Linked DNA regions of Saccharophagus degradans 2-40. The protein of the gene in region 2 interacts with the protein of the main gene of each other region in a pairwise test. Links are inferred from orthologs where the notes say so. Each region holds a gene or a part of one and is shown on either strand. Other genes may lie near its edges.

Region 1 (15,794 bases), 120 kb from region 2 along the record:
AACGCGCTATCGCCACGGAAATTGCCAATAGCACGATAAGCCTTAATAAAAGCTTCCTGTGCAACATCGTGGATCTCAGCGTTATCTTTAATGTAACGGCTAATAATCGATAAAATCTTGTGCTGATATTTAATAACAAGCATGTCAAAAGCGCGTTTATCGCCCTTCTGCACACGCAACACAAGTTGATGATCTGAATCCTGCGCAGTTTGCGCTGTCATTTACTACTCCCCAATTATTCGCCAATTTATGGCGACAATAGCGATACGGCGAATAGCCCAATATCGTTTTACCCTATTCTCACAGCCCATGCCCTATAGCTGTGAGATATTTGTATTAGTACTCATTGCAAAAGTTAGTTTGGCGTATTGTGCCTTTACATTAATGGCCACACTGGGCGCAGTTTAATTAGCTGCTTAAAAAAGTGCAGTAATGTACCCGTTTTCTGTTATTTGTAACACAAAAGACTCGGCATGGCGCAAAAAGTTCAATCTAAAAGCGCGTATAGTATACCCAATTACTTGCTCCAGACGCCGCAAAATCAACAACTTAGCGCGGGTACCTACGACGCGATATAAGGAATTACTTTAATAAGTATCATTATTTGTTCATAATTCCGGCAAACGCCCTAACCACATGAAGTATCAGGACCGTAAGTGAAAAAAGCCAAACCCTCTCGCAAAACGCTCGCCCACCCCTCCCAAACACACAATGTCGATGTACTTGTTATAGGTAGCGGTGCTGCAGGCTTAACCCTTGCACTCAATCTTGCTGGGCATTGTAAAGTTGCCGTACTCAGTAAAGGCAACCTGCGTGCAGGCTCAACCTGGTACGCACAAGGCGGTATTGCTGCAGTTTTAGATAATAACGACAGTGTTGAATCTCATGTTAAAGACACACTCGTTGCGGGCGCAGGCCTTTGTCATGAAGACGCCGTAGACTTTACCGTTAGAAACAGCAAAAGCGCGATTGAATGGCTAATCAACCTCGGCGTTAACTTTACCCGTAATGAAGATTCCGAAAACTACCACCTAACCCGTGAGGGTGGCCACAGCCACAGACGAATCATTCACAGTGCTGATGCAACAGGTAAAGCCGTGCACACTACCCTGCTCGAGTCTGCGCAGGTTGCCAAAGGTGTGGAGCTATTTGAAAACTACATTGCACTGGACCTCATTCGACAACCAGACCCAAACAGCAAACGCTTGCGCTGCACGGGGGCCTATGTATTTAACCGCCACCAAGACCGAGTGGAACTGTTTAATGCAAAAGCCGTGGTCTTGGCCACAGGTGGTGCAAGTAAGGTGTACCTCTATACCAGTAACCCAGACAGCGCTACCGGCGACGGAATAGCCATGGCGTGGCGTGCAGGCTGCCGAGTGGCCAATATGGAATTTAATCAGTTCCACCCCACTTGCCTTTACCACCCCAAGGCCAAAACCTTCCTTATTACCGAAGCATTGCGCGGCGAAGGGGCTAAATTGAGATTGCCCGACGGGTCGCAGTTTATGCACAACTTCCATTCGCTGGGCGAATTAGCACCTAGGGATGTCGTAGCTCGCGCAATTGACCATGAGATGAAACGCCTAGGTAGCGATTGCCTGTATTTGGATATTAGCCATCGCACACCAGAGTTTATCGAATCTCACTTCCCTACCGTGCGAGAAAAGTGCTTAGAATTTGGGATAGATATCACCAAGGAGCCAATACCTGTTGTACCAGCCGCGCACTATACCTGCGGTGGCGTTGTGGTGAACAACAAAGGCCAAACCGATTTACTTAACCTTTACGCAATAGGTGAAACCTCATTCACAGGCCTGCACGGCGCTAATCGCATGGCGAGCAATTCGCTACTAGAGTGCATTGTATACGCCCGCTCTGCATCCGAATCGATACTCGCCACTTTAAATAACATTGCCCCACCGCAGGCTTCACCACAATGGGATGAATCGCGGGTAACCAACTCCGATGAAGACGTTGTGATTTCGCACAACTGGGATGAATTGCGCCGCTTTATGTGGGATTACGTGGGCATTGTTCGCACCCACAAACGCTTAGAGCGCGCAACTCATCGCATTAAGCTTTTGCAAAAAGAAATTAACGATTACTACTCTAACTACAAAGTAAGTAACGATTTAATCGAACTGCGCAACCTCGCCGTCGCTGCCGAGCTGATTATTCGCTCAGCCATTCAACGCAGAGAAAGCCGAGGACTACATTATTCCTTGGATTACCCCGAACTATCCCCCATCGCTCAAGATACCATCCTCGTACCCATGAACTACGCGGCACAAAACATTATTGTTCACGCCCCTACACAATAAACAGGTAACCCTAGTATTCGCTCAACTGGAAGTAATTTTTTTACTCGGTTGGGCGATGCACTTCTGCAAGCGCCCTGTTGTTATAGCTACAAATAATGGTCGCAATGGTGACTCGCCTGCCATTTTATTAGCAACAATCGAATCGGGTAATACAATGAGATGTAGCTTCTCTGCCCATAAGCTACCTAAGCCAGAACGTGTGTTTGAAAGCGTACAACTAAGAATAACCAGCCAGCGCGACACATAAGCAATTTCAAGAGAATCGACACCCTCTTTACCTGCGCCACGCCAAACCCAGAAACCTGTCAAGTCTAAACGTAATTGCTGCACTTGTGATAACCGCTTTAAGCGCACACATACAACAAACACGCTATAAGCGAACAAACCGCCCACAAGGCAGCTGAGCGTTAGGGGTAAATCAACAGAAACCCACAAAATAAGCAGGGTTAAACCGCAAAACAAATAAGCAATAAGGAGGATGCGAGAGAGGCGTAAGGGCAAGTCAAAATAGACTGATATTTTCATTATCGTCCCTGATAATGCTATTGGTTTACCGAACTAACTTATGATTGATTAGTCCTGCAAGCCCGTATTATTTAGAATAATCGATACAATTCGTTTTAAGTCTGGCGCTTCTGGTTCGCTTTTACGCATAAACCATTGGAATAAATCTTGATCTTGCTCTTCAAGCAATTTGTGAAATAGCGCCTGATCATCGGCCCCAAGTGTAGAATAAACATTATCCAAAAAAGGGTTTAACACTAAATCTAGCTCTAACATGCCTCTGCGTGAAGCCCAACGTAATTTGTTAATATCCATTCTGTACTCTTAAACAGCGAAATAACAGTTTAGTAAATAGCAGCCAGTGCTAAGCGCTATTAACCTTAGCCAACAATATTGGGCGCAGTATAACTTACGCGCGCCAGTAGCCAAAGAAGAAGTACACGCTGCTAGCGCCCATTGATTTATGACTAAATAGCCGCATATAGGTAAACATGCCATGCAACATACCGCTTTTTCAACCATAAACATGGAACGCTTTAATGTTTGATTGGACCCAATTAAATACTGCCGCAACCACCACGCCAACCTCTGCTAAAAGCTGGCAGTGCGCCATTCCACTCCTCGACCACGTGCTAATAGAAGTGAAAGGCCCAGATGCGGAAAAATTTCTTCAAGGCCAATGCACGTGTGATTTTAAGAGCATTGCCAACGGTAAGTTTTCGCTCGGCGCCCACTGCAACGTTAAGGGGCGCATGGTAAGCAGCTTTACAGCCGCAAAACTGGGGCCAGAGCACTTTGGCTTACGCACCCATAAAAGCAATGCCGAAAAAGCACTAGCCACACTTAAAAAGTATGCGGTATTTTCTAAGGTTAGCCTCGAAATATCTTCATCACTGGCTGCGGTAGCAGTGTTTAATACTCAGGCAAATGAAGTACCGTTTTTTAATGCTACAGCCGAAGTGGGCTGTAGCACAGCGTTAGAGCAAGGTGCGTGTTTAGCCCATACCAACAGTATGCAAGAGCTATGGCTAGCGCGCGAAAACATACAACAATTACTTGAACAATTACCAGTAGCTGCACCGCACTATTGGACGGCCTACAACATTGCTCAAGGCGTTGCCGAAGTAACTGCCGACTCGACTGAGCAATTAATCCCCCAAGAAATCAACTTACAATTGCTTGGCGGCGTCTCGTTTAATAAAGGGTGCTATACCGGCCAAGAAATTGTCGCGCGCATGCACTACAAAGCCACCCTCAAAAAACACATGTATCGCGCCCAACTCGCGCCGTCAACTAGCGCCCCAGCCACTGGCACAGCGCTTATAAACGAAGAAGGGAAAAACGTGGGGCAAGTTGTACAAAGTGTAACCACTGATGCTGGAGCGCAAATTTTAGCCCTAACGCTAGATACCGCTGCACATAGCAAAAATGTGCACTGTGAGGCAAACCCGCAACAAAAACTTCAATGGCTGGCGCTACCATATGCTATACCTTTAACTGAGAATTAAATAATTACCAGTTAAGCAAGGGGCATAGCCTATGGACGCGCTCACCGCCAAAGTTGAGCAAGAAATCATCAAGGCGATTGACCAAGATCGCCTCGTATTACCCACATTGCCAGAAATAGCACTAAAAGTACGCGAAGTTGCCGACGACCCAGATGCCAGCATCCAAACGCTTACCGCGGTTATTTCTAACGACGCAGCACTTACAGCACGCATAATTAAAGTTGCCAATAGCCCCATATTTCGCGCACCGCGAGAAATAGAAGATTTAAATATGGCACTAAGCAGGCTGGGTATGCAGTACACCTGCAACTTGGCTACAGGCTTGGCCATGGAGCAAATGTTCCAAGCCACATCAGACTTAGTGGATAAACGCTTAAGAGAGGTATGGTCGCGCTCGAGTGAGATTGCAGGTATTTGCCATGTATTGTGCAAACACTTCACCAAGCTAAGGCCCGACCAAGCCGCGCTCGCAGGCCTAGTTCATCAAATAGGTATATTACCTATTCTGTCGTTTGCCGAAGAGCACACAGCGCTATTGCGCGACAGCATGACACTAGACAAGATAATTGCCGACATTCACCCGAACTTGGGTATTAAAATACTCGAAGCGTGGGAGTTTCCAACGGAGCTAAGGGTTATTCCGCGCGACCATTTAGACTTTAGCCGTCAGGTACCCCAAGCAGACTACGCCGACTTGGTAACCGTAGCCATGCTACAAAGCTATGCTGGCAGCGATAAAAACCTAGCTAAAGTGGACTACACAACCGTAACAGCCTTCGAGCGACTCGGTTTAGACCCCAACATTGAATCTGCAGAGGCAGAGGATTTAAGCGCAGATATGGAAGCGGCAATGGCCATGCTGCAATAGACTATACATCGCAAGGTGCTACTCAAAAGCGACTCAGGTGCTATCCAATTTGCACCTTGCGATTTAATCTAACCTTTAAGTTTTATTATAAATAAGCGTTACTACAAACCGCCCATCAACATATATTTAGTTTCTAGGTAATCATCCAGCCCCATCTGCGAACCTTCGCGCCCAAAACCAGATTCTTTTACGCCGCCAAATGGTGCCATTTCGTTGGATATGGCTGTATCGTTCACACCTACCATACCCACCTCAAGCGCACTTGCTACACGCCATACTCGGCCTATATCTCTACTGTAAAAATACCCTGCTAAACCAAATGGGGTGTTGTTTGCTAAAGCTATAGCTTCTTCTTCGCTACTAAAGCTATATACAACCGCTACAGGTCCAAATATTTCTTCGTTAAATACATCCATTTGCGTGGTCGCTTCGGTTACCACTGTGGGCGGATAAAACAATGCGCCGTTAAGATGGGTGTGGCCTTCTGCCACAATTGCTTTCGCCCCCTTATTACACGCATCTATAACTAGCTCCGATACTTTTTTAAATGCGGCAGCATTAATTAGCGGGCCAATAGCAACGCCCTCTTCTATACCGTCACCTACTTTTAATTTAGCAACTGCTTCAACTAGCTTTTTGGTGAAAGCCGCTTTAACTTTGTCGTGCACAAATATGCGGTTTACACATACGCAGGTTTGGCCCGCATTCCTAAATTTTGCCGCAATACACCCCGCTACTGCCGCGTCTATATCTGCATCGTCAAACACAATAAACGGCGCATTGCCGCCCAGCTCCATGGAGCATTTTTTAATTGTGGCTGCAGATTGCTCCAACAATGTTTTACCTACTGCAGTAGAGCCAGTGAAGGTTAATTTTTTAACTGATGGGTGCTGAGTAAATACCCCACCTATTGCAGAAGAGTCTTGCCCTGTAACTAGGTTGATTACACCCGGCGGTATCCCCGCCTCTTGCGCCAAATAAGCCATCGCCAGTGCAGATAAGGGCGTTTCTTTTGCGGGCTTTGCAACGACAGTGCAGCCGGCTGCAAGCGCTGGGGCAATTTTTCTGGCAAGCATAGCCATAGGGAAATTCCACGGTGTAATTGCTGCCACAACCCCCACCGGCTGCTTTACGGTTACTATGCGCTGATTGCTCGCCGGCGCGGGAATTACTGCACCCTCTATACGTTTCGCTTGCTCGGCAAACCACTCTATATAGCTTGCACCGTATAAAATTTCAGCTTTTGCCTCCGCTAAGGGCTTACCTTGCTCGGTGGTAAGCAGTACAGCTAAATCATTTGCATTGCTTACCACTAGTTCATACCACGCCTTTAATAAGGTGCTGCGTTTTTTGGCGCTAAACTCTCGCCACTGCACACCCGCGCGTTCGGCCGCTAGCACCGCCGCTTCGGCCTCTGCTGCACCTGCATTTGCAACAGTTGCTACAACCTGCCCAGTTGCGGGGTTTTCTACAACGAATTCATCGCTAGACTGCAACCAAGCACCATCAATTACGCTGCCTTGTCGCTGAAGCTTTGAGTTAGTCAAAGTGAGGCTCATAGCTGCTCCTTGCAGAAAACTAAAAATTTAAGGCGCTAAGCGGTTAATCGCCCAGCTATTGCCTTCTCGCTCATACACAAAGCGATCGTGCAAACGCGCGCCGCCGCCTTGCCAAAATTCCATTCGCTGTGGCACAACGCGATAACCACCCCAAAAATCGGGCAGCGGCACTTCGCCGTTGGCGAACTTGGTTTTAATGGCATTAAATTGCTGTAAGAGTAATTGGCGCGAGCTAATAGGCTTGCTCTGTGCAGAGGCCCACGCGGCAATTTGGCTATCTTTGGGTCGACTTACAAAATATTTTAGCGTTTCCGCATAGGATATTTTACTTGCCACACCGCCAACACTCACCTGCCGCTCCATCATGTGCCACGGAAAATGCAAACTCACGTGCGACTGCTCCGCAATTTCTTGCGCCTTACGACTGCCGTAATTAGTAAAAAAAACAAAACCTTGTTCGTCTAACTTTTTAAGTAACACAATACGCTGTGATGGAAACCCGTCTTTATTAGCCGTGGCTAACACCATAGCTGTCGGGTCTGGTATTTGGCTCTCTATAGCCTGCGCCATCCAAGTCTCAAATTGAGCTATTGGGCTCGCATCCAGCTGGTCTAGGTCCAATCCGCCTAACAAATAATCGCGACGAATGTCTTCTAGTGATATCAAGGTGCATCTCCATCGATGTAAAGGGGTAGTATAATTACAATATTTCGGTGCATTATCGCACAGCCATTGCAATGCGTAATTAAGGTTAAGCCATGCCAGATAATCCAGTGCCCCACCAGCCAATCCTAGCCATTATTGCAGGCGGTGAAGGCAGGCGTATGGGCGGTACAACTAAATGTTTGCTTAAACTGGGCAATACCACCATTTTAGAGCGCAATATAAAACGACTATCTCCTCAGGCCGGCGGCATCATTATTAACAGTAATAACCACAGCGAAGAGCTTTGCCTGCTAAGCGAGCAATGGCAGGCACGGCTGATTAGCGATTCGGCTAAATATTCCCACTGCGGCCCTCTCGCCGGCTTAGCATCGGCGTTAAGCACCCTTGCTAAACAGCAGCAAGCCGGTGCGCAAATACCAACAGGGTTAGTTACTGTGCCAAGCGATTGCCCTTTTTTACCAGAGGACTTAATTAATAGGTTGGGCACTATTGCCAATAAACAACCCCATAAAGTTGTTTGCGCGAGCAGCCTTGGCCAAACACACTATATGACAGCCTATTGGCCCTTAAGTGTATACCCGCAATTAGAGGCATTTTTGCAACGCGGAGAAAGAGCGGTAAGGTTTTTTCTTAAGCAAGCCGAATATGAAACAGTGGATTTCGCAGCCCAGCGTGTAAATGGCATAGAGTACGATCCCTTTTTCAATATAAACACCCCCGAAGATTACACCTTGGCCCAATCAATAATAGACGTGAGCTAAGCAAGCAATAACAGTAATTCCACCACAATAACAAAAGGCAAACAAATGAAGCATCGCGCAATATTCAAACACGCCCTGCACCCTGCGCTTTACTTGCTTGGCGCTGGCTGCGGCGTTGCTTTTAGCTGTACTGCCATGGCTTGTGAAGTAAAGGACAAAACAGAACTAGAAGAAATTTATTGCACGCTTAAATCTAAAAACAGGGTAAGCACCCTGCCAGATTTCAATCAATTTAGAAAAAATTCAGACGATGTGCAGTGGTTGCTATTAAAAGGGCCAGCAAGAAAAGCAGGTATTACGCTGCCACCCAAAAGCTCACTCAAACCGAAAACAAATACCGCTCCATTGGCCGACAGGAAAACTGACAATAAGGCCGCCGACAATCAAGTAAATACATCTGCGCAGTCTAACCCATTAGCTACGCAAACTACGCGTACCGCTACCTCAAGCAACTCCAGCCTTGCTAACTGCAGCTTAAAGCCTACACAAATACAGTGCAGCTACGCCACTTTCACGCTGCAATACAATTTGCCTAACAGCAAGCTGGCACCAGCTGCACTAAAAGCGAGTAATCAACTCACGCTCCCTGCATACAATAGTAAATTTCACGCGAGCGAGCGGGATTACTTAGCAAGATGCTACCCGGTGTACGTAAATAAAATATTAGAGCTGGGTTTAGCAGAGGCGGTAATGTCTTACACCAAATTTGTAAGCCAATACGAAGAGGTTGTTCAACACGGTGGTAATTTTGCCAACAGAATGCAAAAAATGTATGAGATTTTAAAGCAAGAAAAAAGAAGCCGCCCTATTCAGGCGAGCTACCAGCACACACGGCCACAATCGATTGAGCAATGCATGCTGGTAAGCAATAGTGTAATTGTGTGCGATAACATCGCACACACCTGGGTATTTACTCTACCTCAACCAAAGTCAAACGCTGATTAGTTGTAAAGATAGCTGGGCAAGCCACCACATAAGAGTCTACCTCTAAGCTGACTGTGCCAGAGGTAATAGCAAAACCAGTATTCTCTTTGTTTAGCAAGTAAAGGTTATTCGCGCGGAAACTTGGCAACCAACGCTGTAAAAAGCCTTCAGTAGTCACACCACCATACACAAAGCTATCCACAGCTGTGCTGCAACGGCTAGTAAAGCCCCTCACAGGTCGAGCAAACAACTCGGGCATGCCCACGTTTTGAATACGCACAAACCCTTCAGCATCCCTTACAAAGTTCCAACGCTGGGTGGCACTGCTATCGCAGGCAAGTATTTTCACGTACTGAACGGTTTCGAACTCTTCGAAACCTAAACACTGGTCTGCCACATCTGCAGTGCGAATTTCAAATACTGGGCTTGCAAGGCTTGAGGTATTGATTGCATCACCTACATAAGCCACGGGTAATTCACCGTCGCGAGTGTTGTTTGCAACAAATACTGTAATTTCTGCACCTGCAGTTACTGCAGGAACATCCAAACCATTTAGCAACAGAATATTATCGTTTACCTTAGTATTCACACCCCAGCTGTCGGTATGCCAATCGGCGCTTGCATCCTGCACTTCTATTACTGATGCCAAGTTGGCATCTGCGGTATGGGTGAAGGTATTAAACCGCACAACTGAGTCGTTACCTTGCACAAGCACCAAGCTATCGGCACTGGCTTCACCACTCAAACTGCCCGAATTAAAGAAGTTATATTCAATCAACGTGCCTTCAGCACCTTCGTTCACTTCTACAGATTCAGCCGCAACAGTAGAAGAAAAGGTGTTGCTGCGAATAGTATTGTTTAAATCCGCTTCGCTATACACACCCGCACCACCAGGTGCCGACAGCCACTGCTCGCTATCCGAGCCAACCACAATGGCTTCACCGCCAGTAGTAGCAAAACGCGAACTCTGAATAAAGTTATTGGAGCTACCATTGCGCAACACTACGCCCTGCCCGCCAATGGCTTTAACATCCAAACCAAACAGCTCGTTATTGGAAGCTGCATCCAAAACAATACCGGTCTGGGCGTTAGTGATAGCAATGTTAGATACAAACCAATAATCGCCTTCGAGCTGTAGCACACTGTTTAACGCAGTATCTGCCCCCGACAAAATAGAGCCTGAACCTTGCCCTACCAAGCGGATAAGATTGTCTGCTGTGCCCGATTGAGCAGAATAGAAATGTGCGCTTAAGTTACCGCTGGCCGCCTCAGACACCACACCGGTGTATGTGCCAGCCGCCACGCGAATCTCATCGCGCGGAGCTGCATTTTTTAATGCTTCTTGTAACTCTTCAGCAGTACTTACATTCACTATATTACGGCTAATACGATTAATACTTAGGTTGTACTCAACTGTTTCGGTACCGTCGGTCGACGTTGTTTCTAAAACGTAGCTATTAATCCCCTCTTCTAGGGTCAACTCAATTGGGCTATTAAGTGGCTGATCATCGCCATCTGGGGTAGTGCCATCTTCGGCCACCTTGGCTAACGTCATGGTAATGCCATCTATTTCTGGCACTGCAGTAAGCGTAACAACTTGATTGTCATAGCTCACCACAGCCCCATAGGAAAAAGTGCCACACTCAAAATTGATGGTTGAGTCAGATAGCTGCAGGTCGATTAAGCGCGCGTTAGCAGCCCTTGTTTCGTCACTCATTGTTGCCCGAGTAAAGGTAAAGCTGTAGTTCTCTGTGTTGGCGCCATCTTCGGAAGTAACTGCAATTTCTACAGTGTTATCGCCTTCTACAATAGCAAAGTCACGCGATTCTAAATGTCCAATAGCTTCGCCATTAATAGTGGCAGTAGAAAGACGCTGATTGGTAAGTAATCGAGTACGCAACGAACACGCAGTTGAATTAACACTCGCAGTATATTCTTTAGTGGCACTATTAAAGGTAGGGGTATAGGGCTGTATAAAACTAGTAGTAGAGAGAGAGGCATCGAACTTATTATAAAAAACAATACCATTTAGCTTCGCTTCGCTACTCACGCGGTGAAAAGTAACAGTGTAAGTTACCGCAACGGTCGTCTCACTAGAACGAACACGAATGGAGAGGACATTGTCGCCCTCATCTAAATTAATTGTAGTGGCCTCGCCCGAAACAAGTTCGGTACCGGCAAAAGTGCCAGTAGGATTCGCTACCGATCGCAATGTATAGGTTAAGGTAGCACCCTCTTGGGCTGTAGCGGTGAACACTGCGGTTTCTACTGGTTGATCTACGTTTACCGTGTAACCTGCGCGTTTATCCGACTCAAAAGCAATATCGTGCCCTTCTATAGTTAAAGCCGTTAGCTTCAAATCTGGCACTGTTGTTTCGCCAGTTGCATTACTGCCACCACCACAAGCACTTAAAATACATGCAGATAATAAGGCTAGACAGATAAGAACAAGGCTCCTGCCTTGAATTGACTTTATTCGGGACATTATATTTTTATACCTAACGTAAGATTCACGATTAATTGCAGGTTAAGGCCAACAAGCCTTAGCCACAGCAGAGCATTTTTTGACCACTTCCAGAGCCATTTTCAGCCCCCGCCATCGGGCGACCAAGGTACTAGCATTCGCGGGTGTAGTAAAGGGAAAAGCCCTCGTTATAGGCCGCCATACACGGGCAAAAGTACACGTTAAAACGCCATTTTTAGCCAACATCTATGGTAACGGTAAACTGCGTGCAGCATTACAAACACCCTCTGAATGCCCAGCGTCTGAATAGGCAGTATTAGCACTACAGAGCACTTCCTCTACCAATACACTATAAACGCATACAACCACACAGAGTAACACCAACGTAAAGCGCTAGCTGTAATCCAGACACCAGTCTTTTTCTTTATTAAATTCAATAACTTACAGCTGCCACATTTCGCCACAATTGGGCACTATTGATCACCGCTAAAGCGTGATCCACGTCGCCCGTCCCTACCCCCGCATTGATACAGTAATTACACGTAACGCAATTCACGGCTAAGTATTAGCCCGCTGCGTAACTAAAAGACGCCTACGACAAGTATCAGCTAACAGCATCAACCGGCAATAACCAAGGCGTCGCTTTACTACAAACTTTTACACTTAGGGTGATAAATATGAACAGCTTCGCCAACTTAGTTAGCTCCCTCTCACCACTCACCTTATTCATTGTGGTGATAGGCGCTATTGTTGTACTTTTTCTCGCACGCGAAAGCGCCCACGCTGCTATTAACAGCCTTTTTCGGGCTGTGTACCGCTCACTTAGGCTGGCGGCAACAAGTCTTCGACAAGCAGCCAATCAATTACGTTCCCGCAACCGCGATGTTTTGTTACACCATGGTCGGCTGCAAGTGGAGCACGACCTAGCCAAAGAGTTTGCTGAAATATCCAGTTTTGTGCAGCGCGATCTTGGCGGGTACCCGCACATACAAAATCAAATTCAACAGCAAATCACGTTAATACAAGACGACTACGAACGCAGCGGACAGGTGGCTGCCCCCCTACCAGAGTGGGTAGAAGCCGTAGAGGCCGTTGCAAAATTACGTAAACAGGGCACCACCACTAACATCAACACATCCATTTTGGAACAAATACACAATGCCGCCGAGCTCCAGCATAAGGAAAACTTAAAGCAGGTAAGAGAACTCTCTACTGAACGCCACAAAATTTTACGTGGCATGACAGCATCTTGGCGCAAGCTAGTGGGCAGCGTAGATAGCACTGGGGCGAGCCTCAAAGAAATTGTACGCAGAAGTGAACGAATCGATTCACACATGCAACGCTTTAACGCCATAGTGGATGCCACCCCCGCTGCCGAACGCGCTTTATTCAACTCGGCACTATGCCAATTTGCCATTGCCGCACTGGTAACCGCTATCGCAATTGGCGGTGCGTTTTTTAACTTTCACCTTATAGCCTTGCCCATGTCAGAAATGGTGGGTTCGCTTCACCGTGTAGCGGGTATACGCGTAGCCGACATAGCAGCATTGGTGATTATTTGCCTTGAAGTAACAGCCGGTATCTTTCTATTAGAAAGCCTGCGCATAACTCGCCTCTTTCCCCTTATTGGGTCGATGGACAACCGCATGCGCCGACTCATTATGGCTGGCGCCGCCGCCACACTAATTATTCTTGCGGGTACCGAGGCGGCGCTGGCATTTATGCGAGATCAAATAGCGGGCGATATGGCCTCGTTACGCGCTTCGCTAGCTGGAGGAGAAACCTTAGCCGCACAAGAAGGTATAAACAGTTGGATACCCCTCGGCGCAAATATGATATTGGGCTTTATATTACCCTTGGCGCTCACCATGGCTGCAATCCCGCTGGAGTACTTATTACAAACTGGGCGCAGTGTGTTTGGTTCGCTTTTAGAGTGGGGTTTACGCTCGCTGGCTACGGTTATACGTATGCTTGCAGGAATAAGCATGCAAATAAGCAAACTGATTACTGCGCTTTACGACCTCGTTATAGCACTACCTATATGGATAGAAGCCAACATTAAAAAAATGCATTTCTCTCCCAAACAAAACACGGATGCCGAATGGCACACGCACGATACAACACCAGCCAATCCACTAAGCGCAAAGGAGTAACACCATGAAAACGCTATTAATCCCCCTGTTATTTTGCCTTAGCTTGTTAGGCTGTAGCCAAGAAACGCCCCAAAACTATAGCAAAGGAGTTTACCTGCTATTGGATACATCGGGCACCTATACGCAAGAGCTTCAAAAGGCTCGCCAATTAATTAACATCATTTTGGCAGACTTAGAACCCGGCGACACCTTTGCAGTAGCAAGAATAGACAGCGGAAGTTTTAGCGAAAAAGACATAGTAGCTAAAATAGTCGTAGATGGGCGCCCTTCTATGGCCACCAAACAAAAACGTGAGTTTGCCAAAAACATAGAGACATTTGTAAACACCATTACTAGCAGCGCCTACACCGATATTTCTGGCGGCTTATTGCAAGCGGTGGAATATTTAAATGAGGCCAATGTAGGTAAAAAAACCATCATGATCTATTCCGATTTAAAAGAAGAGCTACCCAAGGGCTTTGTGCGCAATTTTGATATTCAAATGGACGGCTTTAACGTAATTGCTCTCAACGTGACTAAGCTGCGTGCAGATAACCAAAACCCACAGGAGTATCTAGACCGGTTAGCCACATGGAACGATAAAATAGCCGGTGGCGGCGGTCATTGGGCTGTAGTGAACGACTTAGACAAACCTGAAGCCATATCACTATAACTCACCCTTTAATTAACTCTCCTAGCGGCAGGCTTACCCTACCTGCCGTTGCCCTGTTCCTGTCATCCTCCCATCCGCTGCCGATTGCTTTCCCATCACCTACTTATCGCCCCCGTCCACCAACTTAATAAAACCAAAGCCGCTCAACTACGCGCACCAATAAAACGCTTTTAAATATTTATGGGGGTTAAATAGGCGCATACAAATTTCAATAATAAAACAAAAACACGCGAAGTAATTTTTTGGTGCACCAAATGATATTAATAGTGCACCAAAGCTATACACCAAAATGGATCAAATTTGCATCCTATTACACCCCACTTTAGCTCATCACTCCCTAGATGAGTGCACGGCGCATTTTTCCACTCCACCCCAGCAAGGCGCCAAATACCGCTGCAACCACCTGATTTATATGGGTTTTATTTTATTTATTACTTATTTTCAAAAACTGGCAAGCCTTTTGCGATACCCATAGCAACACTAATCGTGTCTCGCTGCGCAGCGAAATAAAAACTTTTTACCATCACCATTTTGGAGCGAACTTATGTTTAAAACTTTGCAACACGCAAGTCGAAAATTAAGCCCCACATTTTCGAGCGTAAAAAAACTAGCTGCGCCATTTGCACTACTTATGGCATCCAGTGCCTACGCAGAAATGTTAGACGTAGAAAAAGATGAATTAACATTTGGCTTTATTAAACTAACCGATATGGCACCACTGGCCATTGCAGCGGAAAAAGGCTTTTTTGAAGACGAAGGCTTATTCGTTAAATTAGAAGCGCAAGCAAACTGGAAAGTATTATTAGACGGCGTTATTGACGGCAAACTCGATGGCGCGCACATGCTAGCAGGACAACCACTAGGTGCAACTATCGGCTACGGTACCTCAGCACATATCGTTACCGCCTTTAGTATGGATTTAAATGGCAATGGCATTACAGTTTCCAACGAAATTTGGGAACAAATGAAAGGCAATATCCCTCACGAAAACGGCAAACCTGTTCACCCAATTAGCGCGAGTGCATTAAAACCCGTTATCGAAAAATATCGCAACGAAGGCAAACCCTTCAACATGGGCATGGTGTTTCCTGTATCTACCCATAACTACGAATTGCGCTACTGGCTAGCAGCAGGCGGCATAAACCCGGGCTACTACGGCCCAGGTGCATCAGGTAATGTTGGTCAAATTGCAGGCGACACGCTGCTTTCTGTAACTCCTCCACCGCAAATGCCAGCCACAATGGAAGCCGGCACCATTTATGGCTACTGCGTAGGCGAACCTTGGAACCAACAGGCTGTATTTAAAGGTATTGGCGTACCGGTAATTACCGATTACGAAATTTGGAAAAACAATCCAGAAAAAGTATTTGGGGTTAACTCAAAATGGGCAGAAGAAAATCCACAAACTCAC
Region 2 (15,876 bases):
CTGCTTGTAAACGGCCAGGGCCTATTGGTTTTGCTGCGTTGGTTATAAAGCTAATTTGGTTGGCTAGGGGGCCTGCAGAGGTGGCTATGTTAGTTAAGCGGGTGCCAAAATCTAAATCCACATCGTCGGCTTTAGTTTCGTAAGTGGCGCCTACGCCAAGTACGGTTGTGTCGTAACTATTAAACGTTTGAAAACGGCGCATTTGCGCTAGGGCATACAGTTTAACGCCGTTATTTTTTTCGCCGGTTAAATAGTGGTGGCCGTAACCAAACATGCGAAAGTAGGTGTCGCTGGCATCGCTTGCCTGTGACGATAACTCCTCTGCAAGGCTCGTTGCGTTATCGTCTAGTGCGTAACCCAAGCTCAATAAAACTGCACTGGTTTTTGGGGCGGGGGGCGCGGGTTTAGACGATGCCGGTGCGTAATCTTTTAGTGCGTCTGCGCGGGATTGCGCCAAGCGTTGTAAGCGCGTGTTGTTGGCTCGCTCATCAACTTTTATATACCACAAGTAGGCTTTTTGCATGTTGCCTTCTTGTTCGGCAATGCGGCCAAGGTTGTAGCGTGCCAAATGTACCCACTGGGTATTTACCAGTAGAGAAGAAAAAGCCGTTTTCGCCGGCTCTAACTGGCCAAGTTTGTAGTAGGTTACCGCGCGATTGTAAGCCAAGGTGGCGGTGTTGTTACCTTCACCCCAAGCTAAGTTAAAGTTTTTTAGTGCAAGTTCGTAGTCGCCGGCTTTAAAGGCTTCGCGACCTTGTTCGAAATGGCCGCTAGCTGCGAAGGCTGTATTGGCTGCTGCCGCGAGTAGTAGGGTAGCCGCCCATTTTTTTGTTGTGGCTTTCACGTTTGTCTCCCTGCAATGGGTTCTTGGTTGGGCTGCATTACAGCCCAAGGTCTACGCCATCAAGAACGGTATTGGACTCGTCGGTTTCAGTGTTTAATTCTGTTTCTAAATCGCTTTCTAGTTCAGTTTCAATGCTGCCCTCTAAACTTTCTAGGGTAACGTCGTTTTCTAGGTTATCTATTGCGCTGTCTAGTTCGGCGGCGTCAAGTGATGACTCTAAATCGTCGATAGCACTGTTTATTTCTGTGTCGATGTTAACTGATTCGTCTAAATCGATAACATCTTCAATACCCTCGATGGCTTCGCCTACTGCATCGCCAATGTCTTCTGCGGGTATTGCGTCGGTTATGTCATCGGGCAGGCTACCTAAACTGCCAGACGAAATAATATCGTTTACTGCTTCTGTTACTGCAGTGGTGGTTTCACTCGCTATGCTGTCTACGGTTTCTTGTACATTGTCTAGCGCGGGTTCTTCTAGCTCTACGTCTGGCAATGCAATTTCTTCAACTATAGCGGGGGGCAGTGGAATACGATTTACAACCGTTGTTGGTGTATCGCTTTCGTCTACTACCATCATAAGTAAATCTAATTCTGCTTCACTGCTATGGTTTGCTGTTGCTTGCGCAGATTCTTGCGCAACTGCACCGCTAGATATAGCGGCGCAAAGTAATGTAGCGGTAGTAATACTTTTATAGTTCATGGTGTTTCTCCTTCAGGCCCGCAGCGCGCAGTAATTGTGCTACTGCGCACGGGGCTGGGGTTAAGCTGGAGGTGATTATAGTAGGCCTCCGCTTAGGCTGCCTGCGTTGTTTTGGGTGATGCTAGATTCCATGTCGCTGCTGTAATCGCCGCCCATGTCGTTGGCCTCTGGTGCTTCGAAGCTTGCGTCATTAGCGGTGGATGTCATTGCATCTGTTTGGCTGGTTGCATCTGCATCGAAAGTAGCAGCGTCTGCAGCACCTTCAGAGGTAGATAATGTGTTATCCAAAATAGTGCCAACAGTGCCTTCTGCCGAGCCGCTGAGCGAGCCGGCAAGGTCTAAAGATTCATCCAAACCAGATTCAACAGTACCGGTAATGGACGTTTCTACATTTTGTGCTGCGTCGGCAGTCATATCTATTACTATGCCGTCGATTGTTTCTACCGCAAAGTCCATATTGCCCTCAACATCTGCACTGGCCGTGATGCTGTTAGCAGAATTAACAATTGCCTCACCAGATTGGCCAATACGTGCGCTGCCTTCTTCTAAAAAAGTGCTGCTTGCCTGTGCGCTGTTCTCAGTATTTTGTTGGCCGTTTTCTACAGCTGCTTGCTCGTTAGTTGATGCGCTAGCGCTGCCAGATGTTTGGTTGCTGGCTTGGCTGTTTGTTTCTGTATTGCTGCTAGAGCTAGCCGTAGAGTTAGCTTCTGCTTGTTGCTCTTGGTTGGCTTCAGTCGTTGAAGACGTTTGTGTTTGTGACTCTGAGTAGCTGCGAGTTTGCGCGGTTACAGAGATGTTGCTGTTTGCTTCTACGTTAACGTCTGCTGCCATAGCTAGGCCAGAAGTAGAAGATAAAATTAAAGCTGCAATTGCGGTACGTAGTTTGTTAGAAGTAGCGTTGTTCATGGTGTTTCTCCAAAAGTTTTAGGTTAGATGGTTGTTCTATACCCAGACTCTTGCGCGGCTATTTCAGACTGAACAGACAACTGCATTTGTTTTTTGGCGCCGCCGGCGCTTACTTCAATAACAATGGTGCCGCTGTTGTTGCTGTTTAGTCTTACTGGCAGGGCCATTTGGTTGTTGCCAACTTCTATGGGCGCTTGCCAGGTTAAGCTTTGCTGGCCTGGGTAGCCGTCTAATTGCACATCGCCGCTTAAACGTACGGTTATGGTGGCATTAGGCAGCGCTTCCTTGCTGACCATGCGAACTTGCACAGGGCGTGTGGTGTTGGGCGCTACTTGAACCAAGGTTTGCTCGAAACCGGCATTGCCGGTATTGGCAGGGCCATTGGTGTTTGTAGGGCTCATCCACTGGGTAACCAGTACGGCGGCGAGCAGTGCGCTTGCGGCTAAACCAGCCCATGCGGGCATGCGGTTTGGCTGTTTGCGTTGTTCTTTACCGTGGGCGGTTTCCCATGCTTGCGCTAGGGCGCGGTCGGCAAAACCTTCACTGGCGGGGGGCACTGGCATGCTTGCTAGTAAGCGAGTTAGCCTTAGCTCCTCTGCGTAGTCTTTACAGCTTTCACAACCCTGTAAGTGGTTAAGCATCGCTTTATCTTCGGCGAGCTTGTCACTTGCTTGGGCGGTGTTTAGCCGTTGTTGGACTTCGCTACAGTTCATGATTTTGTCTCCTTTGCCCTCTAACACGATTGGGACAAACAAAAGGTTCCAATTATTTTCAAAAAAGTTAATATTTTTTGCGGTTTATTTAAAAGTCTTTATATATCAATAGGTTATGCTTTTGTTTTTTGTTGCCTATGAGTCTTCTAGCCATTTTTTTAACTTGTCTCTGGCCCTATGTAAGCGCGATTTAACTGTGCCAACGTTTATGCCTAATATGTCTGCCACCTCTAATGCGGTGTAGCCTTCCATATCGTGCAGCATCACAACGTCTCTGTGGACGTCGTCCAGTTTGTTTAGGGCAACTTGTAATACTTGCTGCAGTTCTAGGCGTTTTATATCGTTGGTGCTATCGCTGGCGGTGGTAAGTACATTGGCGCCAGAGCGGTCGTCTTCACCGCTGTCGTCTTCTTGCGCGCTTTGGTAGTCCACTGGGGAGTTTTGCTCGCGGCGGTATAGGTCGACAAATCTGTTTTGGAGTATGCGCAGTACCCAAGGGCGCAGTGATTCCACCTGTTCCATTTCATCTACGCGTTTTGCTAGTCGGGTAAGTACATCTTGTACTAGGTCTTCTGCTTCCGATTGCGACTGGGTGAGGCGGTACGCCATGCGATACATCAGTTCGATGTGGGGGCGCAATAAAGCCTGAAAGCGATCTTTGGCGCTGGGCTTAGATTTGAATAAACGAATAATGGCAGACACTGTGGCTCGCTTTGTTTTTATGAATACGTGTTGTTTACCAAAAACTGTTTTCGTTCGGGTTAGTGAAGGGTACAGATAACAAGTGGAAGAATACAGCGACAAAAGCCTGTTTGTGAATAGCCCCACAAACAGGCGCATAACGGATGATTAGCTGTTTATACGGCTACAATGTCGCCTACTTGAATTGTAAATGCAGAAATTTCGCTGTGAAGTATGGCATTTACCCCGAAAGCGGGCGCTTTAGCGTTATTGGGCATGGGGTTTAGCTCTGCTAGCTGCTTAAACGGTATGGCTTTGGCGAGGTTTTCACCCGTATCTGGGTTTACGGTAATCATCACACAGCGTTGGCAGTGGTCCACCAGTTTAAAGGTTTTGTCGCCAATGCTTAGCGCAGGTAGTTCGTGCTCTGCAAACGCGGGTAAGCCTTGCAGCACAATGTTGGGCCTAAAGTGGCGCATATCTACATTGGGTAATTGTTGCTCACTCAGCGAGCTATTTAAGGCCGCCAAAGAGGCAGTATTGGCAATTAGAAAGGGGGCTGCGTCGGCAAAGTAGGTGGCATCGTGACCAAAGCGCTCTGGCGAGCCGGGTGTACGCGCAGTTTGTTTAGTGTATTTCACCAGGGTTAGTGGCGTCTCCCAGCCAATGGCTTGGGTTAACCACTCATTTACTGCGGCGCTTGCTGGGTAGCCCTCACATTTGTCGCCGTGAATGCTTACGCTAAGTGCATCCTCATGGGTGGGTTCTTCTACCAATATGGGGTCTAGCCCATTGGCATGCAGTTCTAAGCCACGGTCACTTAGCTTTGGTTGAATGGTTACCATTTTAGGCGCTTGGCGCTGGGTAAGCATTTTGCCGTTTTGCTTTACCACCATCCATTCTCTATCACCTTTTATGCCTTTGCTGGTTATTTCTGCGCTTGTAAGTGCAATACCGGCAAGGGATTTAACCGGGTAATGTATCAGTGCAGCAACCGTGAGCTTAGTCATGCTTTATCCTTATTTGTTACGGGCGTTAAATTTTTCCATTTGCTCTGGTGTGGCTTCTAATTGGTATTTTTCTTTCCATTCGCTGTAGGGCATACCGTAGATTATTTCGCGTGCCTGTTCGTAATCCACTTGTTCACCGCGCTCGCTAGCTTCTGCGCTGTACCATTTTGCCAGACAGTTGCGACAAAAATTAGCCAATATCATAAGGTCTATATTTTGTACGTCTTTATTGTTGTCTAAATGGGCTAATAATCGACGAAACGTTGCGGCTTCTATTTCTGTTTTAGTGTCTGACATAGTGGGTCCTTATGCGCCTAGTAGGGGCAAGTGTTTTACTTGGTGATACTGTAAAGCCAAGCGAATGCAGTGGTTTAACTGCTCTGGTATAGCGTGGGCTATGGGTAAAAGAATGGCTCGTTTACCTTCATATTTAAACGTATCGCCGTAAAGGGCTTTAAACGTTGCTACTAATTTGCTTTGGCAGTGAAAATATACGGCGCAATAATCGGGGTTTGAGGCTTTGTAGTCAATGCGCAAGGTACTGCCACTTTTACAGCTATACGCCGCTTCGCCCCATTTTTGGCTTTCTACTAAATCTGTAATGGTTAAGTTGTGTGCGCATGTAAATATTTGAGCACGTAGCGCAAGCAGCATTTTGCGAGCTGCAGCGGGGTAGGTGTCGAGCTTTAGTTGAATTTCTAAAGGCGGAGCTGGTATGACTAATTTGGCAGTCATAATATGTTCTACAGGCTAAGAGTGTGCGCTTATTTTGCCGTGCTATTGTGTGTTTTACGAGTGGTTTATTGTGGCGCGGGCATCGTTTAATCAGCGGGGCAATATTTGTGGCGTGTTACAGCTTTTCTACATCTAGCCAAAGTTCTTTTCGTTGGAGCGGTGTATCTGGGTGCAGAAAAGGGTTGGGGATGCGAATAATAGTTCTACGCTGAAAGCCAGTATCTTCAATGGCTTTTTTTATCATTGGGTTGTTAAAAAATAGTTCGTCAAAACTGCCATCTGCAATGGCCATTTCTAGGCCTTTTTCAATAAAGTCTTTAAGGGGCCTATTGTTCTTTTTAACGTAAAAGTGCATAGCGTAGGGGTAAATAATAAGAATGTTTTTTTCTATGGCTAAATTTAGCTCTGGGCGATCCTGTAGTTCTACCCAGGGCTCGTGCACCGCGCGTGGGTAAAAGTCGAACCTGCCGCTATCAAGCATATGAAATAAATTCTCATAGCTAGTCGATTCAACCACATCTAACCCTGCGTTTTTAAGTACCCGTGTAGAGCCCCAGCGCGAGTTTAGGCCTGCTTGTAGTTTGGCGAGGTCTTCTAGTGTTTTAACGGAATCAAACTTAGGTTGGTTTTCGGGCTTTATAATAAACACTCGGTGGCCGAGTAAGCCTTTTAGTAGGGGGATGCGAATGGCGAGTAGCCGGTTATCGTAATCTGCCGAAGAGCCGGCCCACATTATATCTATAGTGTTGTTTTCCACCGCTTTGGCGAGCCTGCCAAGGGGGAGTTCATCTTTTAATTGCTTAGGTTTCGTTTCGGGGTCTACCTTAGCTAAGGCAAGCTCAAGAATAGAGTAGATAAGCTCTTCTTTGGCGCCATTCACTTTGTTTACTTTTAACTCTGCCGCCATAGCTCCGCCGCAAATGCACAGTGCCAGTAAAAGCGGGAGTAATGTTAGTGTTCTCGTATTACGCATACATACCTGGGCGCCGCAGCAGGCCAGTTGAATTTATGGTATTTAACTTAAGTTTAGTTCATCTATACACAGTTGTTATAACTGTTAGGCAGGCTTTGCCGTTAATTGATTACTAATGGTTAGTGTGGTTTAGGGGGGGCACAGGTTCGCAGCTTAAAGCCACAGGGTATGTAAGGCTTTTGGCGTGCATAAAATGTTTGTGCCGTATGGTTAAGCTGTTAGTGGGCCGAGTTAAGCGAGCACTTGTAAAATGAATATGAGTTAGGTTTAGCAAAACTGTACAACCCTACCAAATAGCTAGGGTTGTACAGCGCTTAGCATCGGTTATTACTTAGCTGGGGTGATAACCGCAGACCAGCCGCCGCCGGCTGCCAAATTAAGTTGCAATGAATCTTTTGCTGTAACGGTTTGATGTATAAATTGATAATCCTCTGCATATTGCTCTACGTTAAGCCCATCTGCAACGCCGTGTAGGGAGTATTTTCCACCGTCTAAAAAGCTAAGGTTTAAAGTAAGGGTACGCGCTGTCATATCTGTCATAGCGCCTATGTACCATGTGTCGCCTTTGCGGCGGGCGAGTAAAATGTAGTTTGCTACCTCACCTTTGAGTACTCGTGTTTCATCCCACACCGAAGGGAACTTCGCAATATATTCAGTAATAAGTGGTTCGCGCAAATAGGTCGATGGCGACTCACATAGCATTTGTAAAGCGCTTTCGAATACGGCGTACATTGCTAATTGGTGTGCACGGGTGCCAATGGCCTCGGGCCTAAAATGATTAACGTTATGGTTGGCTAATTGTTTATTGCGCAGCGCGCCTGGGGTGTAATCCATAGGCCCTGCAACCATGCGAATGTAGGGTAGGGTTACGTTGTGCTCTGGGGTTATGTCTGCGCTCCACTTATTATTTTCGTTGCCTTTTACGCCTTCGTAGGTCATTACGTTGGGGTAAGCGCGGCGTAAGCCAGCGGGTTTAAAGCCGCCGTGGTAATCTACAAGTAATTTATTTTTTGCCGCTGCTTTGGCAATTTTTTCGTAATAATTCACCATGTATTGGTCGGCGCGTTGCATAAAGTCTACTTTAATGCCCGCCGCGCCCCATTGAGCATAAAGAGCCAAAATGTTTTCGTAATCTTTATCGAGTGGTTCCCATAGGGTCCATAAAATAATGGCTACATTTTTCTTTTTGCCGTAGGCAATAAGTTCTTTTACATCAATATCGGGGTTGGATTCTTTGGTGTTGGTGGTGGTTTTAGTCCAGCCTTCATCCAAAATCACATATTCCAAGCCGTATTTTTCTGCAAAATCTATATAGTATTTGTAGGTTTGGGTGTTTAGCCCCGCTTTAAAATCTACATCGAATAGGTTGTTGGCGTTGTACCAATCCCAAGCAATGCGGCCTGGTTTAATCCAGCTGGTATCGCCAATTTTGTTTTCACTAGAAAGTAGGTATACGAGTTGGCTGGCAACTAAATCTGTGTCCTCTTTCGTTATTATTGCCACTCGCCACGGGAAGGTCCGTGTGCCAGATGTTTTGGCAATGTAGTTCTCGTATTCAAATTCTTGGTTGCGGTCTTCCGACCCCGCTTTGGGGGTGGTTTTGGCAACCGCGTTAGGGAACCCAGCCGTAAAGCCATTTTTATTGGTGCCGAATAAAAACAGGCCTGGGTAGTCGTATAGGTCTGCCTCTGTCACAACCACGTTAACGTCGTTGCTTTTTATATAAGTGGGTAAAGAAGCGAAGCGTTTGGGCGAAATGTTTGCCACGGTTTCGGGCAGGTATAACCGCTCAAAATGCGAAATAAACGTTTCTTCTTCGGGGAAGAGGGTGGTTGCATTTTGGGTAAAGTTAAGCGCTAAATGTTCATTTTTAATAATAATTTCGCCAGCGCGTTCACCGGTAAAGCGGTAGGCAAAGCCATCGTTATAGGCGCGAAAATCTATACCGAAATTGTTGCTAAATGCTAAGTTTAATGCGTTGTAATTTTCTGCAATTTTACTGGATTTATGACTAACCGCGGGGGTGAGTGTATTGCTAACGGCGTAGCGCTTTTCTTGTTTGACGGTAATGTTAGAGGCAAGCTTTTCGCCAGACATTAACATTAAGTCAATACTACTTGGTGCTAATACCTGCTTGTTGTTTAGGTGTACTTCAAACGTTGTTTGCTTACCTGTGTGTACTTCTATTTTAAGCTGTTCGTTTGGCGAGGTTAGCTCGAATGTTTTCGCCAGTGCGTTGGCGCTAATAGTGCTAAGGCTGCAGAGGGCGAGCGCAATAACTGGTAAGCGGAGCGCGCTACGCCATTTGGGCGTTACGGGTGGTAAATGGGCGGTTCTTTGGGGTATTTGCTGGCTGTTATTGTGCATTATATTAGCTACCTAACTATAAAAGTAATATAAATACTATATCAATATAGGTGCGTATTGATTCACCTTTCCCTCACTTTGTAAGGCAAATGTAGGCAGCCTTAAGTGTGGTGTGTAGTTAATAGGTTTGCGAGCTTTCTTTGCATGCACTGCGAGCGGCCGCAGGGTGGCGCGGGCCAAGGTGAAGTGTTTGGCGTATGTGATTAGCCGCAGTAGCGTCAATGCTATAGCTGGGTTAGCGCAGCAATAGAGTAGGCTTCTAGGGGGGTACCTACGCTAATGGTTGTGTCTTCCGGTATTTTCACTAAGGTATCGGCCCAGGCTACCGATGCCAGTACGCCAGAGCTTTGATTTTGGTATAGCTCAACTTTGCCATTAATAACTTTAGCGCGCGCAAATTCCGGTCGCTGGCGGGGCTTATCGATTGTGAAATTGGCGGGTATATACGCCGCAGAAGGGAATAGCTGGGCTACCCCCAGTTGCTTGCGAATTAAAGGTGCGCCAAATAATAAAAATGTAACAAATGCCGAAACTGGGTTGCCAGGCAGCCCCATAAACAGAGTGTTTTTTACATGGCCAAAGGCGAGGGGCTTGCCGGGTTTTATTTTAATCTTCCAAAGCTGTAGTTCACCTAAGGCTTCCACAACACCTTTTATGTGGTCTTCTTCGCCAACAGATACGCCACCTGTACTCACAATAAAGTCGGCTACATCGGCCGCTTGGCTTAATGCCCGTGCTACATCTTCTGGTGTGTCTTCTATTGTGCCTAAATCTACAACCTCGCAACCTAATTGGTTAAGCAGCGCTTGCAGCATAGGTTTGTTGGAATTGTATATTTGCCCCGCTTGCAGAGGGGTGCCAGAGGCTGGGTCTACTAGTTCGTCGCCGGTGCTAATTAATGCAACTTTGGGCTTGGCTACCACGTTTACTTTGCCAACGCCCACTGAGGCGAGAATACCTAAATCCTGTGGGCGTAAAATATGCCCTTTGTTGTAGAGTACTTTACCTTTGGCAATATCTTGCCCTTGCGGGCGAATATTGGCATTTAACGATGGGGTAAATTTATCTAAGTGAATAGTGACTGTTTGCGCTTGTTGGTTGTAGGTGCAGTTTTCTTGCATAACAACCAAATTACTATTCGAAGGTACAACCGCACCGGTGAATATTCTTGCGGCGGTGCCAGCATGTAATGGTTGCGGGGCAGTGCCAGCAGGGATGCGCTGGCTAACGTTAAGTTTTATGTCTGTTTTGCCTGCTAGCTGTTCGCTCTCTACAGAGGCGAGCTCTAACGCAAAGCCGTCCATTGCACTGTTTGCTTGCGGCGGCACGTCTATAGCTGCAATACAATCTTCGGCTAGTATTCTGCCTACGCCATCAAAAAGGTTAACGTGTTCTGTTTTGGCTAGAGGGGTTGCACGGGCCAATATGTCGGCGCGCGCTTCGCTAATGGTTTTCACGGGCTTTCCTTAAATACTAAGGGGGGTGCAAAAGCTATTTATACAAGTTGCCCAACAAAATTGCAGGGGCGATGAGTGGCGTTTAGCTGTGAGCCAATAATACCTTGCCAGCCGGTTACGCAAGCACCCGTAGAGCCGGGCAAGCAAAAAATAACGGTTTTGTTAGCAAGCCCTGCAACAGCGCGTGATTGAATAGTGGAAGTGCCTATTTCTTCGTATGAAAGTTGACGGAAAAGCTCACCAAAACCATCTACAGAATGATCGAATAAAGGTACAACCGCTTGCGGTGTATTATCACGCCCCGCAAAACCGGTGCCGCCTGTTATTACTATGGCCTGCACATTGCTATCGAATATCCACTGCGAAACAACGGCGCGTATATGGTAAACGTCGTCTTTTATAAGCGTTTTTTCGTAGAGTTTATGGCCGTCTGCTTGCAACAGTTCAACGAGTTTTTGGCCTGAGGTATCTTGCTCTTCGTTGCGCGTGTCCGATACGGTTAATACGCATATATTTAGCGGTACAAATTCTTTAATCTTTTGAGACATGCCGTTACTCACAATTTACTACAGTTGAAAATTAACGTTTATTAGCGAATAGCCATCTATGCTTAACGCTTGATTACCCGCCGGTCATATTCATAAAGCGCAATATTTGCGGTTCTTCTTCCAAATTAAATTCGTGCTTTTCTGGCTTTATGGCCATGGCGTTAATTAGCGCTTCTTTTATAGGCTCAATTTCACCTGGGTGTGCCCGCAAAATTGCGCGTAGGTCTACGCTGTGTTCATTGCCTAAACAAAGTAACAGCCTACCCGAAGCGGTTACGCGCACGCGATTACAGGTATCGCAAAAGTTGTGGCTATGCGGGGATATAAAGCCAATTTTGGCGTTATAGTCCCTAGCTTTCCAATAGCGAGAGGGGCCGCCGGTATGTTCGTTGGTGGCGGTAAGCTCGAATGAGTTGCTTAACTGGTTGCGCAATTCGTCACTGCTAATAAATTCCACATCGCGAGAATGGCTATGAATTTCGCCCAGCGGCATTTCTTCAATAAAGCTTATATCCATGCCGCGCTCTAGCGCGTAGGTGGCTAAGTCGGCGGCCTCTTGCAGGTTGTAGTTTTTCATTACAACACTGTTGAGTTTAATTTTTTTAAAGCCGGCGTTAAGGGCTGCATCTATGCCTTTAAGTACGGTGTTTAAATCGCCAAAGCGGGTAAGTTCTTTAAAGCGCTGCTCGTTAAGGGTATCTAGGCTTACATTTATACGGTGAACGCCAGCGTCAACAAGTGGTTTGGCAAGCTCTGTAAGTTTCGAGCCATTAGAGGTTAGGCATAAATCGTTAATGCTATTTATGGCACCCAAAGATTCAAATAATTGAATCACGTCTTTTCTAATTAATGGCTCACCACCGGATACGCGTATTTTGGTCACGCCAAGCTCAGCGAAAGCGCGCCCCAATAGTGCAAATTCCTCAAGGCTGAGCACATCTTTGCGCGGCAAAAAAGTCATGTCTTCTGCCATGCAATAAATGCAGCGGAAATCACAGCGATCGGTTACCGAAAGGCGAACGTATGTTACCTGCCGGCCAAATGAATCTATAAGAGTTGAATTTTGCATAGGGCCATTATCATTAATTCGCTGGTGTAGCGCTATTGTCCTAAGTCAATTGGAGTACAAAATTTGAAATTAAATTCGCGGAGGGCCAATTTTAAGTAATTCTGTGTTTAAAAAGCATCCAATTTTACAGCTGAAGTGGCTGCGCAATTAAAGGGCAGTAGAAAAATAAAAAAGTGCGCAGCACTAAAACAGTGCAAAAATAACAGTTAATGCAACTGAATATCATTATCAAAAGTTGTTTGCAATGCAAAAGTGGTTCTATGTGGTGCGTAAATGTTCTTGTGTAGTGCATTTGTTTATTTTCAGTCTGTTTTAATTTGGGGCGCTTTAAGCGCCAAAAATGTGAGAATGTTATTTAACTTATTGATTAGTAACAATAAAATATTTTTTGTTTGGTTTTGTTAGATGTTTGGCACCCAATTTGCTAAATCAAGTGAGAGAAAGTGAAGCTGGCCATAGAAGCTGGCTCGCTAGTTTGGTGCAAACAAAATTGGTAGTAATAAGATGTCTAATTCAAAACCTGGCAAAGTATGGTTAGTAGGCGCCGGCCCCGGTGACCCAGATTTACTAACTGTAAAAGCGCTTCGAGTTATACAGAATGCAGACCTTGTGTTATTCGATAACCTCGTAAGCCAAGAAATTCGAGCTTTATTCCCTAAATCTGTGCCGGCCTTTTATGTAGGTAAGTGCAAAGATAATCACAGCATCGCACAAAAAGATTTAAACAGCTTGCTCGTTAAAAAAGCGGCCAAGGGTTTGAATGTTGTGCGCATTAAAGGCGGCGACCCCTTCGTGTTTGGTCGTGGCGGCGAAGAGTTACTTACCCTTATTAAAGCCGGAGTAGATGCCGAGGTTGTACCTGGTATTACATCTGCTTCTGGTTGCACAACCGCTGCAGGTATACCGCTTACTCATCGCGGTTTGGCGCAAGGCTGCACTTTTGTAACAGCACATGCAGAAACAGAGTTATCCGTAGACTGGAACGCGCTAGCGCAAATTAATCATACGCTTGTTTTTTACATGGGTGTGAGTCGCGCAGAAATGATCGCCAGCAACCTATTAAAAGCCGGCTTAAGTGCCGCAACGCCAGTGGCCATTATCGAAAATGGCTGTCGTGAAAACCAGCGCGAAGTAATCGGCCAAATAAAAGATTTGGTATCGCTGGTAGCAAACAACAACGTTCAATCGCCTGCTCTCATTGTAGTAGGTGAGGTTGTTTCTCTTGCAAATGATTTAAACCCCGAATTAAGAGCTGCTGTGTCAGCCGAAACACTGAATCAACACGTGGCCTAAGGCTGAATAGAGGATTTGATATGAGTAAGCAAAGAATAGTCGTTGTTGGCAACGGCATGGTAGGTCACAAATTTATTGAAAACCTTTTGGCACACGAAAAAGCAGACGATTATGAAATTGTTGCGTTTTCTGAAGAGCCACGTCTAGCCTACGACCGCGTACAGCTAAGCAAATACTTCTCTGGCTCTACCGCCGAAGATTTAATGCTTACATCGGAAGATTTCTACAAAGAAAATGGCGTTAACTACGTTTTAAACGAAAAAGTAACCGCTGTTAAGCACGACGAAAACAAAGTTGTAGTAGCAAGCGGTAAAGAAATCGCTTACGACAAATTAATACTTGCTACTGGTTCTTTCCCGTTTGTTCCACCTATTCCTGGTAAAGATCAGCCGCACTGCTTGGTGTATCGCACCATTGAAGATTTGGAAGCCATTACTGCATCTGCAAAAGAAAGTAAGGTTGGTGTAGTAGTAGGTGGTGGTTTGCTAGGTTTAGAAGCCGGTAATGCCCTGCAAAACCTTGGTTTAGAAGTTCACGTTGTTGAATTCGCGCCACGCTTAATGGCTGTGCAGTTAGACGAAGGCGGCGGTAACTTACTGCGTAAAAAGATTGAAGCATTGGGTGTAAATGTACACACCGAAAAAAATACTCAAGAAATTGTAGCCGGTGAAACCTGTCGCTACCGTATGAACTTTGCGGATGGCTCGCACCTAGAAACCGATATGATTTTGTTCTCTGCGGGTATTCGCCCGCAAGATGAACTTGCTCGCAATAACGACGTGTTAGAAATTGGTGAGCGCGGCGGTATTGTGATTAACAACAACTGCCAAACAAACATTGAAAACATTTATGCCATTGGTGAATGTGCATTGTGGGACGGAAAAATATTCGGTCTTGTGGCGCCTGGTTACCAAATGTCTAAAGTGGCTATTTCGCACATCACTGGCGGCGAAGATCAGTTCACCGGCGCAGATATGAGCACCAAACTTAAGTTGCTTGGCGTAGATGTGGCGAGCGTAGGTGATGCACAAGGTCGCACGCCAGGTTGCTTAAGCTATGTATACCAAGATGGTGTAGCCGACGTATACAAGCGCATTATTGTAAACGCAGAAAAAACCCGCCTGTTGGGCGCGGTATTGGTAGGCGATGTAGAAGCCTACGGTACATTGCAGCAAATGTACGTAAACGAAATGGATTTGCCAGAAATGCCCGAGGCCATGATTCTGCCGTCTATTGATGGCAGCGCTGCTTCTGCGGGCATGGGGGTAGATGCATTACCCGAAGGCGCCATTATTTGTAGCTGTAATGATGTTACTAAAGGCCAGATTTGCTGCGCAGTACAAGATGGCTCTGTAACTATTGGCGATATAAAAGCTAACACCAAAGCGGGTACTAGCTGTGGTGGTTGTGTGGCCTTGGCTACCCAAGTAATGAACTCTGAATTAACCAAGCTTGGTGTAGAAGTAATTACTGACTTGTGTGAGCACTTTGCCCACACTCGCCAAGAGCTACACCACATTGTGCGCGTAGAAAAAATTAAAACCTTTGGCGAGCTTATTGAAAAGCACGGTACAGGTTTAGGTTGTGACATATGTAAGCCTACTGCGGCCTCTATTTTTGCAAGTGTTTGGAACGAATATGTATTAGAAAACCAGCACGCAGGTTTGCAAGACACTAACGATCACTTTATGGCAAACATGCAAAAGAACGGTACTTACTCCATTGTGCCGCGTGTAGCGGGTGGTGAAATTACCCCAGAAAAATTGATTGTGTTAGGTCAAGTTGCTCAAAAATATAAGTTGTATACCAAAATTACTGGCGGTCAGCGTATCGACTTGTTCGGCGCGCAACAGCACGAGCTGCCATTAATTTGGAAAGAGTTAGTAGATGCAGGTTTTGAAACGGGCCACGCTTACGGTAAATCTTTACGTACGGTTAAATCGTGTGTTGGTTCTACTTGGTGTCGTTACGGCATGCTAGATAGCGTTGGCATGGCTATACGTTTGGAAGACCGCTACAAAGGTTTGCGTTCACCACACAAAATTAAATTTGCTGTTTCTGGTTGCACCCGTGAGTGTGCCGAAGCGCAAAGTAAAGATGTGGGTGTAATTGCTACCGAAACCGGTTGGAGCCTATACCTGTGCGGTAACGGCGGTATGAAGCCTCGCCACGCAGACTTGTTTGCAACCGGCCTAGACGACGAAACCTTAATTAAATATATCGATCGCTTCTTGATGTTTTACGTGCGCACCGCAGACCGCTTGCAACGTACGTCTGTATGGATGGATAACCTAGAAGGCGGTTTAGACTACCTAAAATCTGTAGTTATTGACGATAAGTTAAATGTAAACGCAGAGCTAGAAAGCGAAATGGCATTGGTAATAGATACCTACCAGTGTGAGTGGAAAACAACAATTGAAGACCCAGAGAAACTTAAGCGTTTCCGTACCTTTGTTAACAGCGATGAGAAAGATAACACCGTTGTATTTGTTGAAGAGCGCGAGCAAATTCGCCCGGCAACAGAAGAAGAGCGCGTACGTTTTGTAAATGCCGAAGAAGTGGCTGAAATAGCTTAAGAGA

The links.
Region 1: the proteins of glp (region 2) and mobA interact in binary tests that used the Escherichia coli proteins (3 or more experiments, as listed by UniProt). The link is inferred for Saccharophagus degradans 2-40 from one-to-one orthologs.

Annotation. Positions count from the first base shown.
Region 1 is NC_007912.1:2,858,930-2,874,723, forward strand. The notes cover bases 6,509-9,355. They hold mobA (molybdenum cofactor guanylyltransferase MobA), read left to right. Parts: upstream 6,509-7,521; coding sequence 7,522-8,190; downstream 8,191-9,355. Other genes in these bases: SDE_RS11810 (NAD-dependent succinate-semialdehyde dehydrogenase), read right to left, coding at 6,509-6,763; pdxH (pyridoxamine 5'-phosphate oxidase), read right to left, coding at 6,791-7,426; SDE_RS11825 (hypothetical protein), read left to right, coding at 8,236-9,135; SDE_RS11830 (cadherin-like beta sandwich domain-containing protein), read right to left, coding at 9,101-9,355. Also shown: RNA polymerase sigma factor RpoE, read right to left, coding at 1-221; nadB (L-aspartate oxidase), read left to right, coding at 657-2,324; SDE_RS11790 (hypothetical protein), read right to left, coding at 2,346-2,849; SDE_RS11795 (succinate dehydrogenase assembly factor 2), read right to left, coding at 2,898-3,143; SDE_RS11800 (YgfZ/GcvT domain-containing protein), read left to right, coding at 3,368-4,336; SDE_RS11805 (HDOD domain-containing protein), read left to right, coding at 4,368-5,204; more of SDE_RS11810, read right to left, coding at 5,306-6,508; more of SDE_RS11830, read right to left, coding at 9,356-11,599; SDE_RS11835 (hypothetical protein), read left to right, coding at 12,256-13,731; SDE_RS11840 (vWA domain-containing protein), read left to right, coding at 13,736-14,383; SDE_RS11845 (CmpA/NrtA family ABC transporter substrate-binding protein), read left to right, coding at 14,928-15,794. UniProt on the Escherichia coli protein: Transfers a GMP moiety from GTP to Mo-molybdopterin (Mo-MPT) cofactor (Moco or molybdenum cofactor) to form Mo-molybdopterin guanine dinucleotide (Mo-MGD) cofactor.
Region 2 is NC_007912.1:2,982,168-2,998,043, reverse strand. Bases 8,271-11,199 are described here. They hold glp (molybdopterin molybdotransferase MoeA), read right to left. Parts: upstream 10,387-11,199; coding sequence 9,154-10,386; downstream 8,271-9,153. Other genes in these bases: moaA (GTP 3',8-cyclase MoaA), read right to left, coding at 11,008-11,199; moaB (molybdenum cofactor biosynthesis protein B), read right to left, coding at 10,425-10,934; SDE_RS12365 (glycoside hydrolase family 97 protein), read right to left, coding at 8,271-8,929. Also shown: SDE_RS12410 (outer membrane beta-barrel protein), read right to left, coding at 1-844; SDE_RS12405 (hypothetical protein), read right to left, coding at 882-1,544; SDE_RS12400 (hypothetical protein), read right to left, coding at 1,620-2,450; SDE_RS12395 (anti-sigma factor family protein), read right to left, coding at 2,474-3,163; SDE_RS12390 (RNA polymerase sigma factor), read right to left, coding at 3,299-3,865; SDE_RS12385 (MOSC domain-containing protein), read right to left, coding at 4,021-4,854; SDE_RS12380 (DUF1244 domain-containing protein), read right to left, coding at 4,864-5,151; SDE_RS12375 (DUF1801 domain-containing protein), read right to left, coding at 5,161-5,589; SDE_RS12370 (substrate-binding periplasmic protein), read right to left, coding at 5,705-6,496; more of SDE_RS12365, read right to left, coding at 6,890-8,270; more of moaA, read right to left, coding at 11,200-12,003; cobA (uroporphyrinogen-III C-methyltransferase), read left to right, coding at 12,508-13,296; nitrite reductase large subunit NirB, read left to right, coding at 13,317-15,872. UniProt on the Escherichia coli protein: Catalyzes the insertion of molybdate into adenylated molybdopterin with the concomitant release of AMP.